Regions from separate parts of the Paraburkholderia kirstenboschensis genome, predicted to be linked through region 2. Evidence: predicted binding sites of a transcription regulator. Region 2 holds the regulator's gene; the other holds the start of a gene.
What was found. Region 2 encodes HrcA, which represses chaperone genes, less so after heat shock. Its sites were predicted from a motif close to TTAGCACTCNNNNNNNNNGAGTGCTAA; they were not measured.
Positions count from the first base shown of each region.

Region 1 (14,768 bases), 180 kb from region 2:
ATATTCTGTTGTACACAGTAATTCTGTTCGCCGTCACGATGATGCCGTTCATCTCAGGCATGAGCGGCGTGGTGTACCTCGCGGCGGCTGTTGTGCTCGGCGCGGTGTTTCTCGCCTACGCGTGGAAGATCTACCTCGAGTACTCCGACAATCTGGCGCGCCGAACCTTCCGTTACTCAATCGTCTATCTGTCGCTGCTGTTTGCCGCGCTGCTGGTCGACCACTATGTGCGCGTTGTGATCGGCGCGTAATACCATGCTCAATACCCGCTTCGCGCGTGCGGCGCGTGCTGCTGTGATTGCCTGCGCGCTCGTCAGCGCGTTATTCGTGGCGGGCTGCGGCAAGCAGACGCCAGCGTTCCAGAACCTGGACCTCACCGGCAATACTCAGTTCGGGAGCAACTTTTCGTTGCCCGACACGTCCGGCAAGATTCGCACAATGGCGGATTACAAAGGCAAGGTCGTGGTGCTGTTTTTCGGCTACACACATTGCCCGGACGTTTGCCCCACCACGATGGCCGAGCTCTCGCAAGCGCTGCAGCAACTGGGCCCCGAAGACGCAAAGCGCGTTCAAGTACTGTTCGTCACCGTCGATCCCGAGCGCGACACTGACGCGCTGCTCGCGCAATACGTCCCAGCGTTTAATCCGACTTTCGTGGGCCTGCGCCCCGCTGACGAGGCGCAGCTCAAGAAAGTGGCGAAAGACTTCCGCGTCTACTACGCGAAGGTGCCCGGCAAGACCCCCGACAGCTACACGATGGACCATACGGCGGCGAGCTACGTGTTCGACCCCGAGGGCAAGCTACGCCTTTTCGCGCGCGACGGCCAAGGCGCCGCGCCTTGGGTACACGACATCGAGCTGCTGCTTGACTGACGCGGCGGCCGCTCATTCTCTAACGGATAAATGCGGCACGAACGCCGCAAGACTCGCACAAGAGCCGCACGAGAACTACACGCGAGCCGCACCAACTCAAGCCGGTATCGGCAGATTCAACCCCGGCGCAAGCCGTGTCGTCTTGAACTCGGTCACCTCGTAACGCGCGAGCTTCTGCACGGCGAACGGATCGGTTGCGAGGATCGCATCCAGCCTGTCGCGATCGATCCGCACCGCCAGGATGATGCCGCCGTCGCGCGGCACTTTCGGTCCCGCGACCACGAAGACACCTGCTTCGAAATGCGTCGTCAGGAACGCACGGTGCGCCTCGAGCGCGTCGTCGATGCGCTCGAGCGGGGCGGTATAGATAAGGTTGATGACATACATGGGCGTCCTCGCAGGTGATTGAACGTACCGCGGATACTCGCGGCAACGTTTCGAATTATCGGCCACAGCGTGGCTCTTCGCCGCGCAATCGCGCCGCGCATACCCATATGTGATTGCGATATTTCACATCTCGCACAGCATATGAGACGATTTACGGTCCAGCCGGCGGCGCGCTGTTATCCCGTTCTTACCTGCGTGTCATCAGTGCCTGCCTCCGGCTATCACCCGGATCTCATTGCAAACGATCCGATTAGAAACAGCGAGAATTACATGCAGCGCAGAAACATCCTCAAAGCCCTCTCCGCAGTAATCGCCGGCGCGGCGATCGTTACCAGTTTCGGCGCCCATGCCGACGACAAAGTCATCAAGGTCGGCACCATCGGCGGCCCGGACGCGCAGATCTGGGAAGTCGTCACCAAGGTGGCCAAGCGTGAAGGTCTGAACGTGAAGGTCGTCGAATTCAACGATTATGTGCAGCCGAACGCCGCGCTCGACGCCGGCGATCTCGACGCCAACAGCTTCCAGCATCAGCCGTATCTCGACAGCCAGATCAAGCAGCGCGGCTACAAGATCGTCAACGCGGGCCTCACCTACATCTCGCCGCTCGGCATCTACTCGAAGAAGCTGAAGTCGCTGAAGGATCTGCCGCAAGGGGCGAAGGTCGCCGTGCCGAACGATCCGTCCAACGAGAACCGCGCGCTGCTGCTTCTGCAGACGCAAGGCGTGATCAAGCTGAAGGCCGGTGCGGGCACGAACGGCAACAACGCGACGGCGCTCGACGTCGCTGAGAATCCGAAGAAGATCAAGCTGGTTGAACTCGATGCTGCGCAATTGCCGCGCTCGCTGGCCGATGTCGATGCAGCCGCGATCAACACGAATTTTGCGCTTTCCGCCGGTCTGCAGCCGACCAAAGACGCGATTGCGCTCGAAGACGTTCACAGCCCGTACGCGAACCTGATCGCGGTGCGCACTCAGGACAAGGACAAGCCGTGGGTGAAGAAGCTGGTTGCAGCGTATCAGTCGGAAGACGTGCGCCAGTTCATCAAGACGCAGTTCAAGGGGTCGGTGGTGCCGTCGTTCTAACGCGGCTTACAGTCCCAACTCCCATCGCTCGATCATCAGGTCCTTGCCGAAACGGCGCTCCGGCGCCGTGCTGACGAGCTCAAACCCGGCGCGCCTGCACAGGCGCCGCGGCTCTTCCAGCGCGCTGGCCGTGGTCAACGTCAGTCTCGTGTAACCCGCGCGCCGCGCGAACCGCGTTGCTTCGGTCATCAGGCGGGTGCCAATGCCAAGACGCAAGTCCGGTTCGACCCATAAGAGGCGCACGCCGGCCACCGTCGTCGACACTGCGACGATGCACACCGCGCCCACCACCGTGCCGTTCTGATCGGCGACGACACACGTTTCGCGAACGCTATCGTTGCGTTGCGTGTAGTCGGCGACCACGCGCGCAAGCAGCCCTTCGAACGATCCGTCCCAGCCATATTGCGCCGCGAACCACTGCGCTTGTCGATGCACGAGCCAGCCGCATTCGCCCGGGCGCGGCGCGCGCAGTTCAATGGCGTCCTGGCGTGGCTTGTCGCCGAGCAGCCTTTCGATAATGTTCATCGCGGCAATCAACTGCTCCTGTGAGGCCGCGCCGAGCCCGCCCAGCAGGTCCAGCACTTCCTGAACAGCCGCCGAGTCGAGCGGCGCATAGGCCGCGTGGCCGTTGGACGTCAGTTCGATCAGCGACTGGCGCGCGTCCGTCTCGGACGGCCGTCGCGTGATCAGATTGCGACGCTCGAAACTGGTGAGTAAGCGGCTCAGATAACCGCTGTCGAGTCCAAGCGCGCGGCCGAGCACCGACGCCGTCTGCGCACTTCCGCGCGACAGTTCGTGCAGCACGCGCACCTCCGTCAACGAGAACGTGCTGCGAGCCAGGCGCTCGTGCAGAGCGCCGATAAGCCGCGTGTAGAAGCGATTGAAATGGCGGACTGCCTGGGCCCGTCGCAGCGTCTCGGAATCGGTCAAATGCTGATCTCCGTTTTTTTATGGATTCGCATACCACTATATTGGAACGCGCCCTCATTAACAAAACCGCGCGCGCTCAGATGAACCGCTTGCGAATCTAAAAGGTACGAACGTGCACACTTCCAGACGTCACGAACTGGTTCGCAATTGGGTCTGCGGCACGCTTAACTTGTCTCGAATACGGGTAAATCCTGGGACCTCCAAACCGGCACAAAAACCGCGGTCGTTGGCCTGAGAGGCTTGTTCCGCAACGCTTTGCGCCCGGTCATACCGGCATAGAACCAGTTCGTTGACTGGTATTATGTTGGTTATATAATGGGCTCTCTTTTTTGCAGGTCGAACCTTTCGCCACTGCCGCCGGAGCGCCATGGAAACTCGCTGGTCCGCACTCATGCCTGACGCTCGCAACGTCACGCCGCTCTATTTGCAGCTCGCGCGCAATCTGGCGACCGCGATCCATTGCGGGGTGTGGTCGGCAGGTGAGGCGCTGCCTTCGGAGCGTACGCTGTCGGACGCAATCGGCGTGTCGCGCATTACCGCGCGCAAGGCAATCGAACTGCTGGTCGAGCAAGGGCTGATCCGGCGCGCGCGCGGCGCGGGCAGCTTCATCACGCCACGCGTCGAAGATCCGCTGTCGCGGCTCACCGGCTTCACCAAGAAGATGCAGCAGCGCGGCTTCCGACCGGACTCGGTGTGGCTCGAGCGCGATATCCGCGCCGCCAATCGGGAGGAACTGGTGCGGCTCGGTTTGTCGCCCGGCGCAGCGGTGGCGAGCCTGCGCCGGCTGCGCCGCGCGGACGGCATCGTGATGGCGGTCGAGCATTCGGCGCTTCCTGTCGCGATCGTTCCCGATCCGCAAGCAATCGGCGTCTCGCTCTATAGCTATCTGGAGCAACGCGGTGCGGCGGTTGTGCGCGCGTTGCAGCACTTTCGCGCGGTCAACGCTTCGAGCGAGATCGCTTCACTCATGGATATCGAACCCCGCTCGGCGCTGCTGGTCATTACCCGTATCGGTTATAGCGCCGACCAGCGCGCAATCGAATTGACGGACACCTATTGCCGCGACGACTACTACGACTTCGTCGCTGAATTGCGGACCTGAGCGCCGCATCCGAGTGGGCGCGTGGTTCGCACCCGCACGCCGCGCCCGCACGTCGCACCCTCAGCGCAATTCAGCCACGCCCTGCATCACGCCTTGCAAGAGAGACTCATGCTGACCGGAAACATACTCACCACCGACGGGTGGATTCACGGCACGCTCGAATACGAAAACGGCCGCATCACGACGCTCACCGGCGCGCGCGTCGATCCCGCGACGAACGACGCACCGTACATCCTTCCAGGCTTCATCGACCTGCACGTGCATGGCGGCGGCGGCGCGGACGTAATGGAAGCCGGCGACGCGATCGAAACCATCACGCGCACACATGCGCGCTACGGCACGACGAGTCTGCTGGCCACAACCATGACCGCACCGCGCGACGAACTGATGAGCGTGGTCGCCGGTCTCGGCGACGTCGCGCGGGTGCGCACGCCAGGCTGCTCGCGAGTGCTCGGCGTGCATCTGGAGGGGCCGTACATCAACCCCGGCAAGCTCGGCGCGCAGCCCGACGCAGCCGTCTCCGCTGTGATGGACGAAGTGCTCAAGTATCTGTCCATCGCGCCCATTCGCGTCGTCACGCTGGCGCCTGAAATTGCCGGCCACATGGACATCATCTCCGAGATGGCGGCGCGCGGCGTGCGCGTGCAGCTCGGCCATTCGCTCGGCACTTACGACGACGCCGTTGCCGCGCTCAAGCACGGCGCGTGCGGCTTCACTCATCTTTTCAATGCGATGTCGCCGCTGCATCACCGCAATCCTGGCCTCGTCGGCGCGGCGCTCGCGCATGCCGAATTCGCGGAAATCATTCCCGACTTGCTGCACGTGCATCCGGGCGCGATCCGCGCCGCACTGCGCGCGATTCCGCGTCTGTACGTGGTCACAGACAGCACGTCGGCGACCGGCATGCCCGACGGCGAATACCGTCTCGGCAGCCAACACGTGACGAAGTGTCTGGGCGGCGTGCGTCTCGCCGACGGAACGCTCGCCGGCAGCACCCTGACCATGGATCAGGCGCTGCGCAATCTGGTGTCGATCGGCCTGCCGATCGCCGATGTATCAAACCGTTTGTCGCGCTACGCCGCCGACTACCTCGGCATCGAAGACCGCGGCCGCATCGCGCGCGGTGCATGGGCCGACGTCGTCGTGTTCGATCGTGAACTGGCGTTGAGCGCGACATACGTCGAAGGAGAAGCAATTGTCGAATATGCTTAAAGAGGCGCTAGCGTCCGCAGAAACGGTCGCCGCGCAACTCACGGACACCTCGCGCGTCGAGGCCCTGGCCGCCCGGCTCGCACAGCAACCGCGCCATGTCGCGTTGACGGTCGCGCGCGGCAGTTCCGATCATGCGGCGAGTTACTTCGCAAGCCTGACGATGAGCCGCCTCGGCGTGCCCGTCGCGTCGCTGCCCATGTCGGTCGCGACGCTGCAACAGGCGCCGCTACAAGTTCGCGATCAGCTTGCACTGGCGTTCTCGCAATCGGGCAAGAGTCCTGACCTGGTCGGCACGATGCAGGCGCTGCGAGAGGCGGGCGCGTTGACCGTTGCCGCAGTGAATGCACTGGCTTCGCCGCTCGCCGACGCGTGCGAGTGGCATCTGCCGCTCGTTGCCGGTCCTGAACTGAGCGTTGCGGCCACCAAGAGCTACATCGCGATGCTCTCGACTTCCGCGCAACTGGTCGCGCATTGGCAGCGCGATGCGGAACTGCTGGCTGCATTGAATACGCTGCCCGACGCGTTGCAGACCGCCGGCAAGCTCGACTGGTCGAAGGCCGTCGACGAACTGCGCGGCATCGAACGCATGATCGTGATCGGACGCGGTCTCGGCCTTGCCATCGCGCAGGAAGCCGCGTTGAAGCTGAAGGAAACCTCCGGCATTCAGGCAGAAGCGTTTTCTAGCGCGGAAGTGCGGCACGGTCCGATGGAACTGATCGACCGCGACTACCCGTTGCTGGTGTTCGCTCCGCGCGGACCGGAGCAGGCGGGTCTCCTGCAACTCGCGCGCGACATGCAGGCGCGGGGCGCTCGCGTGTTGCTCGCCGCTCCGTCCGATGTACCGGAAGCGACGCTGCCGCTCGCTACCACCGCTCACGCGGCGCTCGATCCGATCGCCGCCATCCTGTCCTTTTACGTGATGGCCGCGGGCCTTGCCGCCGCGCGCGGGCGCAATCCCGATGCGCCGCGCCATCTCAACAAAGTCACCGAAACTCACTGACGAGAAATCAGATGCGACGTGTCGAGGAGTCCCGTTTAATGAGCCATTCTGAAGGCCATATTGTTTTGCTCGCGCCGATGACCGGTCCGGTCGTTCTGCTCGCGAACGTGCCCGACCCGGTATTTTCGGGCGGCATGTTCGGCGACGGGATCGGCGTCGATCCGCTCGAGGGCCGACTCGTCGCGCCATGCGAGGGAACCGTCACCCATCTTGCGCGCACCGGCCACGCCGTGACGCTGGCGACAGCGGAAGGCGCCGAGATTCTGCTGCATATCGGTATCGACACTGTCGAGCTGAATGGCAAAGGCTTTGCGCCGATGGTCGAGCAGGGCGCACACGTGCATGCCGGCGACGTGCTGATCGAGTTCGATCAGGATCAAATCGCCTTGCATGCGCCGAGCCTTGTTTCTGTCATCGCTATTGCCAACTCGGACGCGTTCGAAATCGTCGAGCGCGTGCAGGGCGGCATGCTAAAGGCGGGTGAAACGCCGCTGTTGTTGCTGCGTCCTCGCGACGGTGCAGCGGCCGACGCGTCGCGTCAGTTGAGCGCAACGAGCGTGACCGAAGAAGCGCGCGCGCAAGTCACACTGGTTCACGCGGGCGGCCTGCATGCGCGGCCGGCTGCGCGTGCTCGTGAAGCGGCACGCGGTTTCGATGCACGTGTCGAAGTGCGTTACGAAGGTCGCAAGGCGGCAATTGAAAGCGTGGTTGGACTGCTGGGACTCGGCGCAGGTCAAGGTGCGACTGTGGAGTTACTCGGTGTGGGTCCGCAAGCCCGAGCCGCTGTCGACGCGATTGTTCAGGAACTGACCCGCGAGGCGCACGGCGAAGTCGAAGAGAAGCCGGCGCGGCAAAGTTCGCCCGCACCGCAAACGGTGGCACCGGCCGCAGGCGAGGCTCTCGCGCCGAACACGCTCGCCGGTGTCTGTGCGGCGCCGGGTGTGGCTATCGGCAAGCTCGTGCGCTGGGACGACGCGGACATCGATCCGCCCGAACAGGCAAGCGGCACGTCGGCTGCGGAAAGCCGTCTGCTCGACAAGGCGATTGCGACCGTCGACGCCGACCTCGGCACGACGGTGCGCGACGCGTCGCAACGCGGCGCGGTCGGCGAGGCGGGTATTTTCGCGGTGCATCGTGTTTTGCTCGAAGACCCCACGCTGCTCGACGCCGCGCGCGATCTGATCAGTCTCGGCAAGAGCGCAGGCTTTGCGTGGCGCGAAGCGATCCGCGCACAGATAGCCATCCTTACCAATATTGAAGACGCATTGCTCGCCGAGCGTGCCGCCGATCTGCGCGACATCGAGAAGCGCGTGCTGCGTGCGCTCGGCTATACGAATGCCGCGGCGCGCACGCTCCCGGACGAAGCCGTGCTCGCCGCGGAAGAGTTCACGCCGTCCGATTTGTCCGCACTGGATCGCTCGCGCGTCACGGCTCTCGTGATGGCGCGCGGCGGTGCGACGTCGCATGCGGCGATTCTCGCGCGGCAGGCGGGCATTCCCGCGCTGGTGGCCGTCGGCGATGCGCTCTATGCGATTCCCGAAGGCACGCAGGTCGTGGTGAACGCGACCACCGGCCGCCTGGAATTTGCACCGACGGAGTTCGATGTAGAACGCGCGCGTCTCGAGCGCAGCCGCCTCGCGGGCGTGCGCGAAGCGAACCGCCGTACGTCGCAGCAAGCTGCGGTCACGGCGGATGGCCGCGCGATCGAAGTCGCCGCGAACATCGCGACGCTCGACGACGCGAAAACCGCCGTCGAAAACGGCGCCGACTCCGTGGGCCTGCTGCGTACCGAACTGCTATTCATTCACCGCGCAGCCGCGCCGACCACGGACGAGCATCGGCAAAGCTACCAAGGCATTGTCGACGCATTGAGCGGGCGCACGGCGATCATCCGCACGCTTGACGTCGGCGCGGACAAGGAAGTCGATTACCTCACGCTGCCGCCGGAGCCGAACCCCGCGCTCGGCTTGCGCGGCATTCGCCTCGCGCAGGTGCGCCCCGATCTGCTCGACGATCAGCTGCGCGGCCTGCTCGCCGTCAAGCCGTTCGGCGCCGTGCGCATTTTGCTGCCGATGGTGACCGATGTCGGCGAGCTGATCCAGATTCGCAAACGAATCGACGAATTCGCTCGCGAGCTGGGCCGCACCGAGCCGATCGAAGTCGGCGTGATGATCGAGGTGCCGTCGGCGGCGCTGCTGGCCGACCAACTGTCGCAACACGCGGACTTCCTGTCGATCGGCACCAATGACCTGACGCAATACACGCTTGCCATGGACCGCTGTCAGGCCGATCTCGCTGCGCAGGCCGACGGTCTGCATCCGGCTGTGCTGCGGCTGATCGCGGCCACCGTGCAAGGCGCGAACCGGCATGGCAAATGGGTCGGCGTATGCGGTGCGCTGGCGGGCGATCCGCTTGCGATGCCGCTGCTCGTCGGCCTCGGCGTGACCGAGCTTTCGGTGGACCCGGTTTCGGTGCCGGGCATCAAGGCGCGGGTGCGCAATCTCGATTATCAACTGTGCCGTCAACGCGCCCAGGATGCGCTGGCGCTCGAATCGGCGCAGGCGGTAAGAGCAGTAAGCCGCGAAACGTGGCCGTTGGACTGAACCCCGCACGGTACGCAACGCCACATAACTCAACGACGTCCGTCGACAACGAGACAAGGGATTGGAGGTATCAATGGATGGGAACCCGTTTCTGAAGATTCAGCGCCTGGGACGCGCGCTGATGCTGCCTATTGCGGTGCTGCCGGTTGCCGGCCTGCTGCTGCGCCTCGGCCAGCCCGATGTGTTCAACATCAAGATGATCGCCGACGCCGGCGGCGCGATCTTCGACAACCTGCCGCTGCTGTTCGCAATCGGCGTGGCGGTCGGTTTTGCGAAGGACAACAACGGCGTCGCGGGTCTCGCGGGCGCGATCGGTTATCTGATCGAAGTCGCGGTGATGAAGGACATCAACGACAAGCTCAACATGGGCGTGCTGTCCGGGATCGTGGCGGGTATCGTGGCCGGTTTGCTGTACAACCGCTACAAGGACATCAAGCTGCCCGACTACCTGGCGTTCTTCGGAGGGAAACGCTTCGTGCCGATCGTCACGGGCGTGGTCTGTCTCGCGCTCGGCATTGTGTTCGGCTATGTGTGGCAACCGGTGCAGAGCGTGATCGATACGGCCGGCCATTGGCTGACCACGGCGGGCGCGCTCGGCGCTTTCGTGTTCGGCGTGCTGAACCGGCTGCTGCTCGTTACGGGCTTGCATCACATCCTCAATTCGTTGACGTGGTTCGTGTTCGGCACGTTCACGCCGCCGGGCGGCGTCGCCGTGACCGGCGATCTGCATCGTTTCTTCGCCGGCGATCCGACCGCCGGAACGTTCATGACGGGCTTCTTCCCGGTCATGATGTTCGGCTTACCGGCCGCGTGTCTGGCGATGTTCCATGAAGCGCCGAAGGAGCGCCGCGCGGTCGTGGGCGGTCTGCTGTTCTCGATGGCGCTCACGTCGTTTCTGACGGGCGTCACGGAGCCGATCGAGTTCAGCTTCATGTTCCTCGCGCCGGTGCTGTACGTGATCCATGCGCTGTTGACGGGTCTTGCCCTCGCGATCTGTTCGGCACTCGGAATTCACCTCGGTTTCACGTTCTCCGCGGGCGCGATCGACTACGTGCTGAACTACGGCCTTTCGACGAAGGGCTGGCTGGCCATTCCGGTCGGCATTGCGTATTCGGTGGTGTACTACGGCCTGTTCCGCTTCTTCATCCGCAAGTTCAACATGGCGACGCCGGGCCGCGAACCGGCCGCTGCCGACGAGCAAGTCGATTCGTTCGCGGCTGGCGGTTTCGTTTCGCCTGCCGCCGGCGCTGCCGTGCCGCGCGCGCAGCGTTATATCGCGGCGCTGGGCGGCGCGTCGAATCTCTCGGTGGTGGATGCGTGCACGACGCGTCTGCGTCTGTCCGTCGTGGACTCGAGCAAGGTGTCGGAGAACGAACTGAAGACGATCGGCGCGCGTGGCGTGCTCAAGCGCGGCGCGACGAACGTGCAGGTCATTATCGGACCGGAAGCGGACATCATCGCTGATGAAATTCGGACTGCGATGGAGCGGGGCGGCAACGATGCCGCTGCGGTAAAGCCGGCTGCTTCGGCTGCTGCGCCAGCTGCGATTTCGGCTTCGGCTTCGGCGGCGGTGACCGCGGGTGGTGCGTCGCGTGCCCCAAGCGGTCCGCTCGATCCCGATCCATTGCGCTGGCTGGCGGTGTTCGGCGGCGCCGGCAACGTAAAGTCGCTCGACGCCGTCGCGACAACGCGTCTGCGTATCGTCGTGCGAGATCCGTCGGCAGTGGATCGTCAGCGTCTCGCGACGCTCGACACGGCGTGGGTCGCAGCGGATACGTTCCATATCGTCGTCGGCGATGCGGCGCGGCGTTACGCGGAAACACTGGCTACGCGCATGCCGGCCAGCGGCGGCGCAGCGCCTTTGCCTGCCTGATCGAACAAGCGTGGCGCGCAAAGCGCTTCAAGGCGCTTCATGCCACGACGTGATGCGGTAGCAGCAACTTAGCGGCCGAGCAGCCATCGCAATAAAAAAGCGGCACCTTGATTCGAGGTGCCGCTTTGCGTTTAGCGGCGCAATGCCGCTCAAGCTATTCGTCAGCGTGCTGTACGTTGAACCGTTTAGCATATCTGGCACGCGTGCCCGTCTTGTCGGGCAGCGCGGGAACATCGCATAAAAAAAGCCCCACCGTCTTGCGAGGCAGGGCTTGCGACTTCAGCGCTTCTTTCGGGCTAACCGGCCAGCACCACGCCGATGTAACCGTTGGCGAGCGTTACGCGTATTCGGTCAGCGCACCGCGCATCTTCTTCATTGCGCTAGCTTCGATCTGACGAATACGCTCAGCCGATACGCCGAACTCGTCGGCCAGTTCGTGCAGCGTCGAGCCGCCCGAACCGTCGTCTTCGACCTTCAGCCAGCGAGCTTCGATGATGCGGCGGCTGCGGGCGTCGAGCGCCTCCAGTGCCGTCGCGATACCGTCGCTTTGAAGCTTGTCGCGTTGACGCGAGGCCAGTACCGCGGTCGGCTCGCTGTGCGAGTCGGCGAGATACGCGATCGGCGCATACGACTCTTCGCCGTCTTCAACCTGGCCTTCCAGCGCGATGTCGCCGCCGGAGAGGCGCGTTTCCATCTCGGCCACTTCTTCGCGCTTGACGTTCAGCTCCTTGGCGAGACCTTCGATCTCGTCCGGCGTGAAAGCGCCCAAGCCTTGCTTATGGCTGCGCAGATTGAAGAACAGCTTGCGCTGCGCCTTGGTTGTGGCGACCTTCACCATGCGCCAGTTGCGCAGGATGTATTCGTGGATCTCGGCCTTGATCCAGTGCATGGCATACGACACGAGACGTACGTTCTGCTCGGGATCGAAGCGCTTCACGGCCTTCATCAGGCCGATATTGCCTTCCTGGATCAGGTCGGCGTGCGGCAGCCCATAGCCCAGATAGTTGCGCGCGATCGAGACGACCAGCCGCAGGTGCGACAGCACGAGGCGGCGTGCAGCCTCGAGGTTGTCGTGCTCGCGGAATTCTGTGGCGAACTGGCGTTCTTCTGCCGGCGTCAGCATCGGAATCCGATTTACGGCCTGGATGTAGGCGTCGATGTTGCCCAGTTGACCGGGCAGCAGGGAGGAATGCGAGAGCGCCAGCGCACCTGCCGGAGCGGCCTTAGCCGACGACGGGCTCAGAGTACTCGGAAGGGTCAATGCATGGCTCACGTTTAAAACTCCTTTGGAATCAGGCAAAAGCTTGTTCAGGTAACGACTCCAGCGTTGGATGTTAGCACTCTCGTTTTCCGAGTGCTAATACTTAGAGCTCATAGGGGCATCCAAGTTCCGTAATTTCCTATTGAATTTCAAGTTTCAATAGCCATCATACTCGCCTTTAAAGGCCAGCGCCGGTGCCGTAGGAATTACCTAACAAATTCCATTCATTCTCACTTTCGACCGATTTTTCCAAATTTTGATGTATGTAATTGCGGAAATTTAAGTTTCTTAATAGGATCCACCGACTTCAGATTGTCTTTAGAATACGCGGACTGTTACAGAATGTTCAACGTGCTGAGCTCGGGTATCAGATGGACAACAAAAAGAACGTCTTCCGTGGACAGGCTCTGAAAGCGGCATGCGCGGCTCTGCTGCTTACCCTTTCCGGCGTTGCTGCTGCCGATCAGTTCGGAATCCAGGTCACCGGGGCTGTCGGGGATCGCCATGTCAAAAAACTGGACCTCGGCTTGGTGTGGGACCCCAATCTAACGTGGTGGCAGATCGGCGACTGGCATTTCGCGCTGATCGGCGAGGCCCACGTGGCCTGGTGGCATACGAACGAAGGCAATGTGCATGAGAACATCGGCGAGATCGGTGTGACGCCTATCATTCGCTTCATTAAAGGATCGGGATCAATCCGGCCTTTCGTCGAGTTGGGCGCGGGCGTGCGCTTGCTGTCGAGCCCGAGAATTTCTTCGACCTTCACGCTGTCCACTGCGTTCCAGTTCGCCGATATGGCGGGCGTGGGCATGCAGTTCGGCGGCCATCAGCAGTATCAGGCGGGCTACCGCTTCCAGCATGTTTCGAATGGCGGTATCAAAGAGCCGAATCCTGGTATAAATTTCCACCAGCTATACCTGCAATATAACTTCTGACGACCGTGGCCGCGTCTGGCTCACCGGTGCAAGGGGCTGAGCAATGGCGGCAAAGACAATCGAGGCGATTCGCGGGCTGGAACGCGAACGCTTTCGCGCGATGGTCGACGGCGACGGTCAATCGCTCGACACGCTGCTCGCGGAGAACGTGAGCTACGTGCACACGAACGGCAAGCGCGAGACGAAGCGACAGTTCATCGACGGCATTACCGCAGGGCGCCGCCGCTACCGGCAGATCGAAGTGCAGTCGCAAGATGTGCTGGCGGTGGGCCGCGAAACTTGCGTCGTGACCGGCCGCGCGCTGATCGAGATGGAAGCGAATAGCGGTGCACTGCTTTTTCCCATTGCCTACACGGCGATCCACACGCAGGAAGACGGCCAGTGGCGCCTCATTGCATGGCAGGCGACGCGTTGCGCGATTGAGTGAGCCTTAGTGCGCGGGCGTTCTCGCGACGTCGGCGATCAACTCGACTTGCCTCTCTATCGCGCTCGGCGCCAGCGCCTCGCCGCGCAGCACGGCGCCGATCCATGCCGCTGTCGTCGCGGCGTCGCGCGCTTCGGGCAACTCGACCTGGGGTGCGTCGGGCGACGAGCGCTCATGCGGCACTCGCGTCTCGCAGACCCCGTCATGCAGCCAGTCCACCTGGACCTGACGCCGGGTGTCGGCCACGGCTTCGCCCTCCGTGCCCCGCGCGAGCAAGGCACCGCCGGCCGCCGCGTCGGGATGGGAGCTGAATAGCTGCGTGAGGCTGTCCCGATACGGGGGATGCGTGTAGTTCACGAGACGCAGTCCGGCGGGCGCGAACGGCTGGAGAATCTTGACGAGCGTATGCGTCGAATTGCGCACGCCCATGCGCCGGCGCAGCGCGAGCAGACGCGCGAGCTTTGGCGCGAGCACGTCGATCGGCGCAAATGCGAGACGGCGCTCTGCGAGGCCGTCTTCAATGTCGTCATGCGAGTTCGCGTGCGGTATCCGCAGGTGCGTGAAAATTTCAGCGCTTGTCACGCGGCCGGGATCGTCGGTAACGCCGTGCACGAGAACCGGCACCCCTTCACGCGCGAGCAGCAGCGCAAGCAGCGGCACGAGGTTCGGCTGCTTGCGTGCGCCGTTATAGCTGGGGATCGACACGGGCCGAAACTCGCCGGGCCGCAGATGAACCGGCTCGAACGACGCGTGGGCGCCAGCGAGCATCGCCGCGAGTTCGTCGGCGGTTTCGCCTTTGACACGATAAGCCAGCAGCACCGCGCCCAGCTCGAGTTCACCGACGCGGCCGTCGAGCATGGCGGTGTAGAGCGCGCGGGTATCTTCGGCGGTGAGCGCGCGGGCTCCATTCGGCCCGCGGCCGATTTCCTTGATGAAGCGGGCGCAGGGGAACGGGTTGGCGGTGTCGGTGAAGTCGGTCATGAGAGCAATTGACGTGCTGGCGTGCCGCCATCGGGCCGGCCGCCACGGTATTCAAGGGACGTTATCTGGTGTGAGTATCGCATCTATAGCCGTCTGGCGAGGCG
Region 1 is NZ_CP136513.1:3,146,519-3,161,286, forward strand. It holds gene cyoE (heme o synthase) at 1-251, shown strand, start outside; gene RW095_RS36770 (SCO family protein) at 256-873, shown strand; gene RW095_RS36775 (YciI family protein) at 970-1,260, opposite strand; gene RW095_RS36780 (MetQ/NlpA family ABC transporter substrate-binding protein) at 1,531-2,343, shown strand; gene RW095_RS36785 (bifunctional helix-turn-helix transcriptional regulator/GNAT family N-acetyltransferase) at 2,350-3,273, opposite strand; gene RW095_RS36790 (GntR family transcriptional regulator) at 3,641-4,375, shown strand; gene nagA (N-acetylglucosamine-6-phosphate deacetylase) at 4,484-5,587, shown strand; gene RW095_RS36800 (SIS domain-containing protein) at 5,580-6,587, shown strand; gene ptsP (phosphoenolpyruvate--protein phosphotransferase) at 6,599-9,190, shown strand; gene nagE (N-acetylglucosamine-specific PTS transporter subunit IIBC) at 9,264-11,063, shown strand; gene rpoH (RNA polymerase sigma factor RpoH) at 11,401-12,336, opposite strand; gene RW095_RS36820 (acyloxyacyl hydrolase) at 12,696-13,259, shown strand; gene RW095_RS36825 (nuclear transport factor 2 family protein) at 13,303-13,686, shown strand; gene ybiB (DNA-binding protein YbiB) at 13,690-14,664, opposite strand.
Region 1: a site for HrcA is predicted at 12,398-12,424, ahead of rpoH (RNA polymerase sigma factor RpoH). Genes of this name have one in related genera too.

Region 2 (14,768 bases):
GCCGATCAGGCGCTTAACCGCGTACAGCGTGTTCTTCGGGTTCGTGACCGACTGACGCTTGGCAGGCGCGCCGACGAGAATCTCGCCGTCTTCCATGTAGGCGATGATCGACGGCGTGGTGCGCGCACCTTCCGAGTTCTCGATCACCTTGACCGAATTGCCTTCCATGATCGCCACGCACGAGTTGGTCGTGCCGAGGTCGATACCGATGATTTTGCCCATTTTCACTAATCTCCTGACTTTGATCGCTGCGGGAATCGCCCTGTTTGCCGTTCGGCGGCAAGGCAATCCACCCTGAATTCATACCTGCACTCAACATAAGTGCGTCCGCATCGTTTTCAAGACCTCTTTTGCGATGCGGTCTTTAATTTTTTTCAATCGGACGAACTTTTGCCCGTATTCGCTCCGTCAGCTTGCGCACCGCCCGCGGCATCGGCCGACCGGATCTTCTCGCGCGCTGCGGCAACCGCCGCCTTGAACTGCGTCAAGCCGTGCCAGCCGGTTGCCCGACCCAGCCGTTTGCCGCGATGAAAGAAGAACCACGTCGGCACGCCATGAAGCATGAAACGCCGGCCAAGTTCACGGTGCTCGTAGACATTGCTGTGAAACCACCGCAGACCGAGCGCGCGGATTGCGTCCGGTTGCGCGAGCATGGCCTTCTTGGCGATCTCGCAGTTAAAGCAGTCGAGTCCCCAGAAGAACACCACCGCGAGTTGGTCACCCGCTTCGGCGAGGCCGGCGTCGAACGATTCGGCGCTCAGCTCCTGCATGTCAAACGCCGAGAACGCGGTTGCGTCGACGGGAATATTGGCCATGACGGTGTCTACCTGGTGTCTACCGGCTGTCTACAGCCAAACGCGGGCGAAGCGCGGGCGAAATCCCAAATGGAATACGGAGCAAACCGGCGTTACTTCGGCGCGGCGACAGTGACGAGCGCCGGGCGCAGCACGCGATCCGCGATCACGAAGCCCTTTTGCAGCACGGCGACCACCGTGTTCGGCTCCTGGTCGGCCGGCACCATGGAGATAGCCTGATGGCGGTGCGGGTCGAACTTCTCGCCCACCGGATTCAGCGCGACGACGCGGCCTTTCTCCAGCGCGCCCGTGAGCTGACGCAGCGTGAGCTCGACGCCTTCGCGCACTTTTTGAAGATCGTCGGTCGAGTGAGCGACGGCTGCTTCCAGGCTGTCGATCACCGGCAGCAGATGCTCCGCGAAGCTCTCGATTGCAAATTTATGCGCCTTGGCAACATCTTCTTGCGCGCGGCGGCGCACGTTTTCTGTCTCGGCCTTCGCGCGCAGGAAGCTTTCCTGCAATTCGGCGATCTTCGCCTGCGCTTCGGCCAATGCGGCTTCCACGCCCGTTGCCGGCGTGTCCGTGGCGACGCTCGCAGCGGCTTCCTGCTCGGGAGTGACCGCCTCGGCGGCCTGGCGCGCGGTTTCGTCCGCGGGCGTGGGATTCTGGCTCGTCGGGTTCTCTTGCGTGTTTTCCATGTCGCTGAAAGTCGTTAAAAAATTAAAAGCCAACGGCAGCAACGGCGCATGACACTGCCGCGATTTGTGCGTTGCAAAATCGCGACAGTCATCCAGGCGCGCTACCACGTATCGAAACGGCAGGTGGGGCCGCAAACGCGCGTTTTCAAGCGCCTTCGCCGAAAATTTCAAACCTGCGGCGGCCGGCGGAAATGCGCGGTTACAACCATGGGTGCGCTGCGATCAGATTCAGATTGAGCGCGGCGTGCAAGTGACCTATGCTCCAGTTACGCGGCGGAAAAACAGCGTTAACCCTAATCTGACATAAACCTTTCCGCCATTTTGCAATTTCTACCTGGCTAGCTCGTTTCTTTTCCGCACCATCCCAAAAGGGGGTACCGTGAAACTGACCTTTGCAATCTCGGTGGTCGCACTGGTACTCGTTGCGGGCACCACGACCATCTGTATGTCTGGGGCGGTCAACGATCACACAACCGAATACGGCGGCGTGAACGCGACCATGGAACAACTGTTCAATCCCCACCTGAAAATCTGTCGATAGTCCGGCGGTCGCGCTTGGTCGGGCGGCCGTGCAATGCCTCGGCCGGCTCGCGATAGGTCTTGCGGCGCTCGTGCTCGGCCTGGCGCTTTTGCCGGCTCTCGTCGGTTTCCGCGTAAAGCGTCTGTGCGACGCTTGCTGGACCGCGCACATCGCATACGCCCAGCACCTGCACCTGCCATACGAACCGCTCGATTTCGATCTCGACGAGGTCGCCGACCCGCACGTCCTTGGCCGGCTTCACGTCGGCCCCGCCTATACGCACACGACCCTTCTCGACCGCGTCCGCGGCAAGCGAGCGCGTCTTGAAGAAGCGCGCTGCCCAGAGCCATTTGTCGATGCGCAGCTTCGCGCCCGGTTCCGTCGAAATCCGGTAGTTCATGAGTATGCTCAAGCAGGTGTGTGATGCGGTACGGGGACCGCCTGGACCGGCCAGCCTTGCAGGTTCTGCGCGACGATTTCGCCAAGCGCGGCAATCCACGCCTGCGACGCGTTCACGCAAGGAATGCGATGAAACTCCTTGCCGCCCGCATGCAGGAACTCGTCGCGCACTTCCATGCCGATCTCCTCGATTGTCTCGAGACAGTCGGCGGTGAAGCCGGGACAAAAAACATCAGCACGCCGCACGCCCGCTGCCCCGAGTTCCTTCAGCGTGGGGGCCGTGTACGGCTGCAACCACTCGGCCTTGCCGAAACGCGACTGGAACGTGATGCGGCATTCCACCGGCGTCAGGCCGAGCGCCTGCATCAGCAGCGCGCCGGTCGTCTGGCACTGCTCGTGGTACGGATCGCCGAGATCGAGCGTGCGCTTGGGCACGCCATGAAAACTGAGAACGAGCTTGTCGCCGGCTGCAAAATCCGGCCGACCATGGAGATGCCAATACTGGTGCACCTGCGCAGCGAGCGCTGAAATGTACGCGGGATGATCGGCGTACTGGCGCACCGTGCGGATCTCGGGCTGGTTACGCATGCGCTTGAGCGCGGAGAACGCGTCGTCGAAAGCGGTCGCCGTGGTCGACGACGAGTATTGCGGATACATCGGCACCAGCAGCACCCGTTCGGCACCGGCGAGCTTCAGCTGATTGAGCATGGCCGGGATGCCGGGTGTGCCGTAGCGCATTGCGTAGTCGACGAGCACCGTGTAGTCATTCAATTGCAGCAGATGGCGCAAACCTTCCACCTGCTTTTCCGTATAGACGCGCAGCGGCGAACCTTCCGGCATCCACACGGCCGCATATTTCTTCGCGGACGCGCGGCCCCGGAACGGCAGGATCAGAAGCCGCAGAATGATTTGCCACAGCAGCGCAGGAATTTCGACCACGCGCGGATCGGACAGGAACTGCGCGAGATAGCGGCGAACCGCACGAGGCGTTGGCGCGTCGGGCGTGCCGAGATTGATCAGTAACACCGCAACGCGGTGCGACGTGGCGTTCTGCGAGGGCCGCTCAAGGTCGAAGCGCATAGGCAGCAGGAGTAACCGCACAAGGCGGGAAGTGGAACCAGGTGGGATTCATTATAGCGGCGCGCCTCGTGGCCGCGCGCCCTAAGGACCCCTGGCCGTTCGGCCAATTGGCAGGCGGCGCGCGCTCGCGCATCATGTGCTGGACAAACCGCCGCAGCTGTGACGCGCTACTGCTGACTGAGCGTCAGCGAGAGCAGTCTCGCGGTGATGTCCACGATCGGGATCACGCGGTTGTAGGCCATTCGCGTAGGTCCGATCACGCCCAGCGTGCCGACTATCTTGCCATTCACTTCGTAGGGCGCGGTGACGACGCTCATTTCCTCGATAGGAACGAGGTTCGACTCGCCGCCTATGAAGATCTGCACGCCGGCCGCATGACTCGATACATCCAGCAACTGAAGGAGACTGGTCTTTTGATCGAACACATCGAACAGCTTGCGCAGGCGCGCCATGTCCGAGGAAAGATCCGCGACCTCGAGCAGATTGCGCTCGCCCGAAATGAGCACGGTCTCGCCGGTGTCCGATTCGTCGGTGCTCGCGGTGACGGCCGCGTGCATGAGCGTGGTCATGTCGCCGCGCAACTGGTCGATCTCTTCGCGCAGGCGGCGGCGCACTTCGTCGAAAGAAAGACCGGCGAAGTGAGCGTTGATGTAGTTGGACGCTTCCACCAGTTCGGACGGCGAGAAGTCGCGCTGGGTCGCCATCATGCGGTTCTGCACGTCGCCTTCGGGCGTGACGATGATCAGCAGAATGCGCTTGTCGGACAGGCGCATGAATTCGATCTGCTTGAACACGTGGCTGCGCCGCGGCGTGAGCACGACACCGGCGAACTGCGACAGATTCGAGAGCACGCTCGCCGCCGCGGCGACGATTTTCTGCGGCTCACCGGCCTGCAGCGTAGTCTTGACGGTACGCGTGACCGCCTCTTCGTCTGCGGCCGACTCGACAGTCAACATTGTGTCGACGAAAAGCCGGTAGCCGCGCGGCGTGGGAATGCGTCCAGCCGAAGTATGAGGGCTGATCACAAGGCCCAGATCCTCGAGATCCGACATGACGTTGCGGATGGTCGCCGGGCTCAGCTCCAGGCCGGAATAGCGCGACAACGTGCGCGAGCCGACCGGCTGACCTTCGGCAATGTAGCGCTCGATTAGAGTTTTCAGGAGGGTTTGTGCGCGAGGATCTAGCATGACGGAAAATTCTAGCTCAATGGTGCGACTACCGCGAGCGCTAACGGCGCTCAACACCGGCGGAATGACCGCCGCTCGCCAGGACCGACGCTTGCGCCGGTTTCAGGGCTTGGTGCCGCGTTCGGTGCGGTGCGCCGCCAGCCCTGTTGTCGACGGCCCCGCCCGCAACGCGCCGTTGCATTCTGCACGGCGCGCATGTCATCAAGGCTTCACCATTCTAACGATAATCCCTAACTGCGCTGGCGGCCCGCCCGTGCCGGCGGGCCGCCGGGTCCGAGTGCGGTTCTTTTCGGGTGCTACCTATGGTGTAATGCCGGCATGCAAGTAACCAGCCAGTTCAAGACCGTGGCGCTCGTCGGGCGCAACAACACGCCGGGCATTCGTGAGCCCCTGACCGCGCTCGCCTCCTGCATCGCGAAGCGCGGCTTCGAAGTCGTTTTCGAAGCCGACACCGCCGCGGAAATCGGCGTCACCGAGTATCCGGCGCTGCGTCCCGCGGAGATCGGCGCGCGTGCCGACGTGGCGATCGTGCTGGGAGGCGACGGCACGATGCTGGGCATCGGCCGGCAACTGGCGCCTTACCGCACACCGCTCATCGGCATCAACCACGGCCGGCTGGGTTTCATTACCGACATCCCGATCTCCCACATGAGCGAGATCGTGCCGCAAATGCTGGCGGGCAACTTCGAACGCGAGGAGCGCGTGCTGCTGGAGGCGCGGATCATGCGCCAGGGCAATCCGATCTATCACGCGCTCGCCTTCAACGACGTGGTGGTCAATCGCAGCGGCTTCTCCGGCATGGCGGAACTGCACGTTTCCGTGGACGGCCGCTTCATGTACAACCAGCGCTCGGACGGCCTGATCGTCGCCACGCCTACCGGCTCGACGGCTTACGCGCTGTCGTCGCAAGGGCCGATTCTGCATCCGCAATTACAGGGCATCGTACTCGTGCCGATCGCGCCGCACGCGCTGTCGAACCGGCCCATCGTGTTGCCGGACGACTCGAAGGTCAGTATCCAGATCGTTTCCGGGCGCGAGGTCAACGTCAATTTCGATATGCAGTCGTTCACGTCGCTCGAACTGGGCGACGCAATCGAAGTGCGCCGCTCGCGTCATACGGTGCCGATGCTGCATCCGGTTGGCTACAGCTATTTCGCGACGCTGCGCAAGAAGCTGCACTGGAACGAATACCCGTCGCACGAAGAAGACGGCAAGCTCTGACCGGCGGAGAATGCCGGGATACAAGCGCCGCTAGAGAAACCCGAATACCAGGCTCACAGACCACCTCCATGCTTCGCCACCTCTCGATACGCGACTTCGTCATCGTCGCCGCGCTCGATCTCGAATTCGACAGCGGCTTTACCGTTTTTTCCGGCGAGACCGGCGCCGGCAAGTCGATCCTCATCGACGCGCTGGCGCTCGCGCTCGGCGCACGCGCCGACGCGAGCGTCGTTCGCACCGGCGAGAGCCGCGCCGACATCACCGCGGAATTCGACACGCACGCGCAGGTGGATCAGTGGCTCGACGAGCAGGCGTTCAGCGCGTCGGCAGCCGACGGCCAGCACGGCGGCACCGTGATGCTGCGCCGCGTGGTGGACGCGAACGGGCGCTCGCGCGCTTTCATCAACGGCACGGCCGCGACATTGGCGCAATTGCGCGAGCTCGGCGAAATGCTGGTGGATATTCATGGCCAGCACGCGCACCAGTTGCTGATGCGTCCAGACGCCCAGCGCGAACTGTTCGACACTCACGCAGGCCTGAGCGAACTTTCCGCGAGCGTCACGCGCGCGTGGCGCACATGGCGCGAGAAGGTCCAGGCGGTCGAGCATGCGCAAACGCGCGACCGCGAGTTGCAACTGGAACGCGAGCGGCTTGCCTGGCAGCTTGCCGAACTGGACAAGCTCTCGCCCCAGCCGGGCGAATGGGAAGAGGTTAACGCCGAGCATCGGCGGCTGTCGCATTCGGCGAATCTGATCGACGGCGTGCAAGGCGCGCTTACTGCGTTATCCGAATCGGACGAAGCGATGATCACGCATCTTGCGTCGATCGTGTCGAAGGTGCGTGACCTCGCTGAAATCGATCCGGTCTTGAACGACGTGCTGGCCGCGCTGGAACCCGCAGAGATTCAACTTCAGGAAGCTGCGTACTCGCTGAGCCATTACGCACAAAAGCTCGAACTCGATCCCGACCGGCTCGCCCAGGTCGAAAAGCGCCTCGACGCACTGCATTCGGGGGCGCGCAAATTCCGCTTGCAGCCCGAAACGCTGCCTGAGGAACATGAAACGCGCCGCGCGCAACTCGCCGCGCTAGACGCTGCCGCCGACCTCGATAGCCTGCATGCAGCAGAAGCGAAGGCGCGCGAGGTCTTCGTCGCGGAAGCGAAAAAGCTCTCCAAAGCACGCGCGAAGGCTGGCAAGGCGCTCGGCGCGGCGGTCACCACCGGCATGCAGGAACTGTCGATGAAAGGCGGCAGCTTCGAAGTGGCGCTGGTGCCGCTCCCGGAAGGCGGCGCGTATGGACTGGAGCAGGTCGAGTTCCGCGTTGCGGGGCATGCGGGCGTGCCGCTGCGGCCGCTTGCCAAGGTCGCATCGGGCGGCGAACTCGCGCGTATCAGCCTTGCGCTGGCTGTGATCGCCAGCGCCGCAAGCCCGACGCCCACGCTGATCTTCGACGAAGTGGATACGGGCATTGGCGGCGGCGTCGCCGAAGTGGTTGGGCGTCTATTGCATCAACTCGGAGAAGCGCGCCAGGTGCTTTGCGTGACGCATTTGCCGCAGGTCGCCGCACGTGGCGATCATCATTTCCAGGTGGCGAAGGCCGGCAATGGCAAGGGCGGTACGGTAAGCAGCGTCGTTTCGCTCGACAAGGCGAGCCGCGTGGAAGAAGTCGCGCGAATGCTTGGCGGCCTCGAAATCACGCCGACCACTCGCAAGCACGCGAAGGAAATGCTGGCGGCTTAGTCGCCCGAAGACTGCGGCGAACGCCCGGCTTTCAGCGCGGGCGCACGTTTTGACGCCGGAGCGGCACAAGACAAATGGCGGTAGGCCACGCTTGAGCCACGGCCGGCACGACGCACGCCTCCTTCAACCCTCGCCGAACACCCGCTCCCATAGTCCGAGCACGGCATCGCGCTCCGTCGCGACGAGAGCCGGCTCCACGCGCGCCTTCTCCATCCCATCCAGCCGCAGCTTGTGCTGCAGCTTCCGGTACGTGCGATAAGCCGCGCCGACCGTCTCGGCTTCGGCCTCGCTCATCAGCCCGAGGCGCGACACTTCGCGCAGCAGTGCAATGTTCCCGGTATTGCGGATCAGTTCGGGATCGCGCGCCGCGTGCAGCAAGACCCAGTACTGCACGGTGAATTCGATATCCACCATGCCGCCGCGATCATGCTTGAGGTCGAACAGCGTCGTATGGTTCGGGTGCCCGGCGATCACTCGCTCGCGCATCTCGACGATCTCGGCGGCAAGCTGCGCGGCGTCGCGCGGCGTGGTCAGCACCTGTTCACGGATCGCCTCGAACTGCGCGCCGATCTGCGCGTCGCCCGCACAGTAACGCGCGCGGGTCAGTGCCTGGTGCTCCCAGACCCAGGCCGTGTTGGCTGCGTCGCCCTCGCGCAGTTGATAGCGGCGGAACGCGTCCAGATCGGTGACGAGCAAGCCCGACTCGCCGTTCGGACGCAGGCGCAGGTCGACGTCGAACAATGTGCCCGCGCCGGTCGCGGTGGTCAGCCACGTGATGAGCCGGCGGGTGTACGTGGAATAGATATCGGCTGCGGCGTCGTCGGGATCGTCGTAGAGGAAAATCACGTCGAGGTCGGACGCATAGCCCAACTCCTTGCCGCCCAGCTTGCCGTATGCGATCACCGCGAAACGCGGCACCTCGCGATGGCGCTTCGGCAACTGGTTCCAGACGGCTTCGAGCGTCACATCGAGCACCGCATCGGCGAGTTCGGACAGGCGGTCGCTCACATGCTCGACGCTCAGCTTGCCGGCCAGATCGATCAGCAAAATACGGAACACTTCCGCCTGGTGCGCATGGCGCAGCAAGTCCATTTGCTGCTCGACGCCGTCCGCGGCGGCAAGCCGCAAGCGCAACGTGCGCTTGAACTCGGGCCAGTCGAATGGACTGTTGATCGCTTCGTCGTCGAGCAGTTCGTCGAGCAATTGCGGATGGCGGATCAGATAGCCGGCCGCCCAGCGCGAAGCGCCCAGCACCGACAACACCCGGTGCAGCGCTTGCGGATATTCGGTCAGCAGCGCGAGGTACGCACCGCGCCGGCCCACCGCTTCGAGCAGATCGAAAAGACGCGCGAGCGTATCGCCGCGGCGCTCGGGCGGCTCGAGCGTGCGCGCGGCTTCGAGCGCACGCTGCGCGACGATGTCGAAACGCTGCCTGCTGCGCTCGGCGAGCCCCGCATAACGCGACGATTGCCACACACCGCGCAGCCGCGCGAGCAGATCGCCCGGCTCCGCCACGCCAAGTTCGACGATACGCGCGCGCAACGCATCTTCCGCGCTGTCGTCCGAGAGTGCGCTGCTCCAGACCCATGCCGCCGCGCCGTCTTCGGGGGCGCCGCAGCCATCGCGGCCGCTTACCTTGTCCGCAAATATCTGATCGAACTGCTGTTCGACAAACTCACGATGCGCGTCGAGCCGCGCCATCAACGTCGGATAGTCGTCGCAGCCCATCGCACGCGCGAGAGCCGCGCGGTCCTCGGCATCGACGGGCATCGCATGAGTTTGCGCGTCGTTGCGATATTGCAGCCGGTGTTCCAGTTCGCGCAGAAACCGATATGCCTGCGAAAGCTTCACGCAGACCGACGTGTCGATCAACCCATGCGTCGCGGCGTGACGCAACACGGCGAGCGTCGGACGCACACGAAAACCGGCGTCCTGGCCGCCGCGAATCAACTGGAACACCTGCGCGCTGAATTCGATTTCGCGGATGCCGCCGCGCCCTAGCTTGATGTCGTCGGCCTTGTCCGGGCGCATCGACGCGCGGCGCTGCGCCTCCTGGCGAATCTGCAGATGGAGCGCGCGAATCGCACTGATCACGCCGAAGTCGAGATAACGGCGATAGACGAACGGCGTGACGATCGCATCCAGCTGTTTCGACAGTCGCCGCGCGGCCTCGCTCGTGCCTTCGGAAACGAGCCGGCCCTTGATCCACGCATAGCGCTCCCACTCGCGGCCCTGCACATAGAAATACTCTTCGAGCATGCCGAGACTGCATACGAGCGGCCCCGAATCGCCGTTCGGCCGCAGACGCATGTCGACGCGAAACACGTAGCCGTCGGCGGTGACTTCGGCGAGAGCGCCGATCAGCCGCTTGCCGAGGCGTGTGAAAAAGTCCTGCGTGGCGATCGCCGCGCGCTGGCCGCCGGCGGTCTCGCCGTCCTCTTCATAAATAAAGATGAGGTCGATGTCCGACGAGACGTTCAGTTCCCGCCCACCGAGCTTGCCCATGCCGACCACGCCCAGCGTGAGCCGCTCGCCCTGCGGGCCGCGCGGCTCGCCAAAGAGCGCCTCCAGTTCGGCGGAAAGCACGGCAAGCGAGCGCTGGATCGTCGTCTCGGCCAGATCCGTCATCGCTCCGGTGACTTCCGCGACGTCCGCCTCGCCAGCGAGGTCGCGCTCCATCACGGCGCAAAACACCTCGGTGCGCAACCGGCGCAGAGCCCGTTTCAGTGCCTCTTCGGTCAAGGGAGCGGCGGCCCCGCCGGCCGCCTCCGCGCAGAGCGTGTCGAAACGAGCGTCGATGCGCTCGCGGGTCAAGGGCGCGGACGCAAGCTCCGCCACCTGCACGACGAGTTGGGGACGGGCCGCGGCGGCGCGCGCCGTGTAGTGTGAATAGTCGGAACTCAGGAGAGTAGCGTGAGTCATTAAAGGTCTGGCTCGCTCGTTGCTTGATTGTCGGGGGACCGTGCGCCAACGGCATGGCCGGTTCGTCGCACCACAACTTCCGGCACGCCGATACGGCTCGTGCGGCAGCGTGCTGACAGGGCCTACAGGAAGTCCTGCCGACGCTTTCCCGTGTGTTACATTTCGTCGTTAATTCGCAAAACTACCATACGCCCACCCGCCGCAGCATGTCCGAGCGAAACGAACCCGCCGACCCGCAGGAAACCGGGCAGGCCCGGCCTCTGAGCGGAAGCGACCACGTCGTGCTGCGTCGGACTCTTCACGTCGTTCTGGCGCTCGCGCTCGTCCTGTATTTCATCGCGGCGGGACTGTACCTCGGCTTGCGCTATGTGGTGCTGCCGCGCGCCGACGCTTTCCGGCCGCGCATCGAAGCCGCCCTCTCCGAAAAGCTGCACGCGCAGTTCACCATCGGCAAACTGGCGCCGCATTGGAGCGAGTTCCAACCAGGGCTCGACATCACTAATCTGGTGATTCGAGATCACGAGGGCAAACCCGCGCTCACCATACCGCACGCCACCGCGAGCTTGTCGTGGCGCTCGCTCTGGCAGCTCTATCCGACGCTTTCGAGCCTGATCGTCGATCAACCGGACGTGCTGATTGCGCGCGGCAGCGACGGCGAGCTCTCGGTCGCGGGCGTGCCGGTGCCGACCCGTCATAGCGGCAACGACACGTTGTCCACGTGGCTCGTGCGCCAGCAGGCGATCGTCGTGCGCGGCGGCGTGCTGCGCTGGCGCGACGCCCAGCGTGACGAACCGGAACTCGCGCTGCGCGACATCCGTATAGCGATTCTGAACGACGGCTACGATCACCGTCTTGCCCTTCAGGCGCCGCCGGACGGCCGGTTGCTACACGGCCCAATCGATTTCCGCACGCATTTCCGGCACGCGCCGCTCGCGGCGATCGGCAAGCCGATTAACTGGAAGGGACAGGCCTATGTGTCGACCGGGCCGGTCGATCTGCCCACGCTTGCGCGTTACGTCAGGTTTCCGATCGAAACGTTCGCAGGCCGCATCGACAACGCAATCTGGGTCGAGTTCGCCGACGGCCGCATGAAGTCGGCAAGCGGCCAGATGGCCGGCGCAGATGTCGCGTTACGCGTGCGGCCCGCACAGCCGAAACTGCTTTTGCCGGTCGCCCATTTCGGGTGGCGCGTGGAAGCCGATCAGGGCGACTACAAGCTTCAACTCAGTAATATGCGCGCCGAACTCGGCCAGCCGCCGCTCGAGGACGGCACGCCGCTTACCCGCACACTTACGTTCAGCACGCTCGACGGACGCTACCGCAAGGCTTCCCAGCAAAACGGACAGCTCGTCAGCGTGTCGGGCGACCGTGTGGACCTGGGCATTCTCGCGGAATTCAGCCGCGCGCTGCCGCTGCCGCTGCCCCTTCTCAACGGTCTCGTGCGCTACAACCCGCGCGGCCTCGTCGCCAACTATCTGATCGAAGTGGAGCGCGGCAAGCCGGAATCGGGCGAGCCCGGCGGTGACCGTCATGCGACGGGCGCCGAGCCGGTCGAGCGTTATCGCTTCAAGGGCGATCTGCAAGGTATCAGCGTCGCCGCGCAGGAACCGCCGCCTGGCCTCACCGCGCGCAATCACCCGCGCGCGGGCATTCCTGGCATCGAGAATCTATGGGGCAGTGTCGACGCCGATCAACGTCACGGTACGGCGATGCTCGACACGTCCAACGTGGCGATCACGTTGCCGGGCGTGTTCGACGATCCGCGCCTGAAGCTCGACCGTCTGCACGGCCGTGCCGACTGGACCATCGGTATGAAAGCGCCCGGCGACAACCACCCGGCGTTCACCGTGAAACTGGCCGATTTCGGCGTCTCGAATGCAGACGTCGCGGCCACCGCCACCGCCGACTACAGCAACCCCGGTCACGGGCGCGGCTCGCTCGACCTGAAAGCGGACTTCGAGCGCGCCCAGGTCTCGCGCATCGCCCGCTATCTTCCGACCAGCATCAGCGAGAAGCTGCGCATCTATCTCGGCCACGGCTTGCAGGCCGGCATGTCGCGCGGCGCGACGATCGAGGTACACGGCAATCTGACGAAATTCCCCTACTCGCGCGATCCCGACGCGGGCATCTTCCATATCGTCGCGCCGTTCAAGGGCGGCAAATTCGACCCTTCGCCGTACCCGCCGCGCAAGATGAGGAATGGCACGCCAAACGTCTGGCCGCCGCTCGACGGCATCGACGGCGTGTTCGAACTCAAACAGAAAGTGCTGCGCTTCGACATCGACCGCGCGCGCTATAAACGCGTGGCGCTGCATGGCGTCAATGGCAGGATCGACGACCTCGGCACGCGCGAGTCGAATCTCGTCATCAAGGGCGACGGGCTCGGGCCGCTCGCCGACATGCTCGACTACGTGAACGAAAGCTCGCTCGGCATCATGGCGCGGCACCAGACCGAGAAGATCCGCGCCGAAGGGCCGGCCTCGCTCGCGCTGAAGCTGACGGTTCCGCGCACGCCGAAGCCGCATATCGGCGTGGAAGGCGCGCTCGGCTTCGAGAATAATCGACTGACGGTAGAGAACGTGCCGCCGCTTTCCCAGGTGAGGGGCAAGGTGCACTTTACCGAACGCAGCGCGCAGACGGACCGGCTCACCGCGCAGTTCCTCGGCGGGGACCTGCGGGCAAGCGGCGGACTGAAGCAGGACGGCACCTACGCGCTCGACCTGGGCGGCCATATCGCCGTCGAGGCGGCGCGCGGGCTCGGTCTGCATGGTCCTGCGGCTCAGGTGCTCACGCGCATGAACGGCAGCGCCCCCTACGCGCTCAGCGTGCGGGGCGCGAAAGGCAAGCTGCCGCAACTCACCGCGAACTCGGACCTGACCGGCCTCGCGCTCGACTTTCCGGCGCCGTTCAACAAGCCGGTCGGTACACCCATGCCGCTGCGGCTCGCCGCCGGCCCGTCGACGGTTGCCGGCGAAAGCGGACTGGAGCGCGCCGAACTCAACTTCGGTCCAATCGCCGCGCGCTATTTGCTGGATTACGAGCCGAAAAGGCCGCCGACGGTGCTGCGCGGCGCAATCGGCGTGAACCGGCCGGCCGATCTGCCCTCGGAAGGCGTGATCGCCGCCGTCGACCTGGAAGCATTCGATGCCGACGCATGGCGCGCGCTCGTCACGCAGATGCGCAACAAGGAAGCGCCCACCGCATCTGCCGCGCCGTCCACTCCCAACCCGACTGTCGCGCAGTTCCTGCCGAGCCGCTTCGCGCTCCACATCGGTACTTTGACGCTGCTCAAACGCCATTGGGACAGCGTGATCGTCGGCGCTTCGCACGCGGACGGCAAATGGCAGGCGAATATCGCGTCCAATCAGGTGTCCGGTCACGTTTCGTGGCTGCCGGGCGCCGACAAGACGTCGCCGGGCACGCTGCAGGCGCGCTTCGCGCGCGTGGTGATTCCGTCGGTGGCCGACAAGGATCTGCTCGGTCAGGCCATCTCGGCTCCGGCGCAGAACATGCCGTCGATCGATCTGGTCGTCAACGAACTGATTGTGCGCGACCGCGATGTCGGCCGGCTCGAAGTGCTAGCGCACAATTTCAACGAAGACGGCGTGCCCGTCTGGCAACTCGACAAGCTGGACATTGCAAATCCCTCGGCGACGCTCACGGCGACGGCGAACTGGCGCACGTCGACCGAACTGGGCAACTCCGCTGACGACACCACGTCGCGCCGCACTGTGTTCGATTTCAAGCTCGACATCAAGGATGCGGGCGGACTGCTCCAGCGCTTCGGCCAGCCGCGCACGCTGAAGGCGGGCAGCGGCACGCTGTCGGGCAAGATGGTGTGGCGCGGCGGCCCGACCGCGATCGACTACCCGACGCTGAACGGCAACATGGCCGTGGATCTTCGTCACGGCCAGATTCTCAAGGTCGATCCGGGCGTCGCCAAGCTGCTCGGCGTGCTCAGTCTGCAAAGCCTTGCGCGCTTCGCGACGATGAACTTTCGGGACGTGATCGGTGAAGGTCTGCCGTTCGAGCACGTCACGGGAACCGCGCAGATTCACAACGGCATCGGCCGCACCGAGAACTTCGAGATGGTGACCGCGCCGGCCCGCGCCGAAATGAAAGGCTCCGTCGATCTGGCTCAGGAAACGCAGGATCTGCATGTCCGGATCGTGCCGACGGTGAGCGCCGGCGCAGCGGTCATCGCGGCC
Region 2 is NZ_CP136513.1:3,328,271-3,343,038, reverse strand. It holds gene dnaK (molecular chaperone DnaK) at 1-222, opposite strand, end outside; gene RW095_RS37630 (thioredoxin family protein) at 375-815, opposite strand; gene grpE (nucleotide exchange factor GrpE) at 908-1,492, opposite strand; gene RW095_RS37620 (hypothetical protein) at 1,872-2,033, shown strand; gene RW095_RS37615 (RNA-binding S4 domain-containing protein) at 2,005-2,412, opposite strand; gene hemH (ferrochelatase) at 2,421-3,491, opposite strand; gene hrcA (heat-inducible transcriptional repressor HrcA) at 3,659-4,678, opposite strand; gene RW095_RS37600 (NAD kinase) at 4,997-5,899, shown strand; gene recN (DNA repair protein RecN) at 5,968-7,638, shown strand; partial or broken gene glnE (bifunctional [glutamate--ammonia ligase]-adenylyl-L-tyrosine phosphorylase/[glutamate--ammonia-ligase] adenylyltransferase) at 7,762-10,563, opposite strand; gene RW095_RS37585 (YhdP family protein) at 10,767-14,768, shown strand, end outside.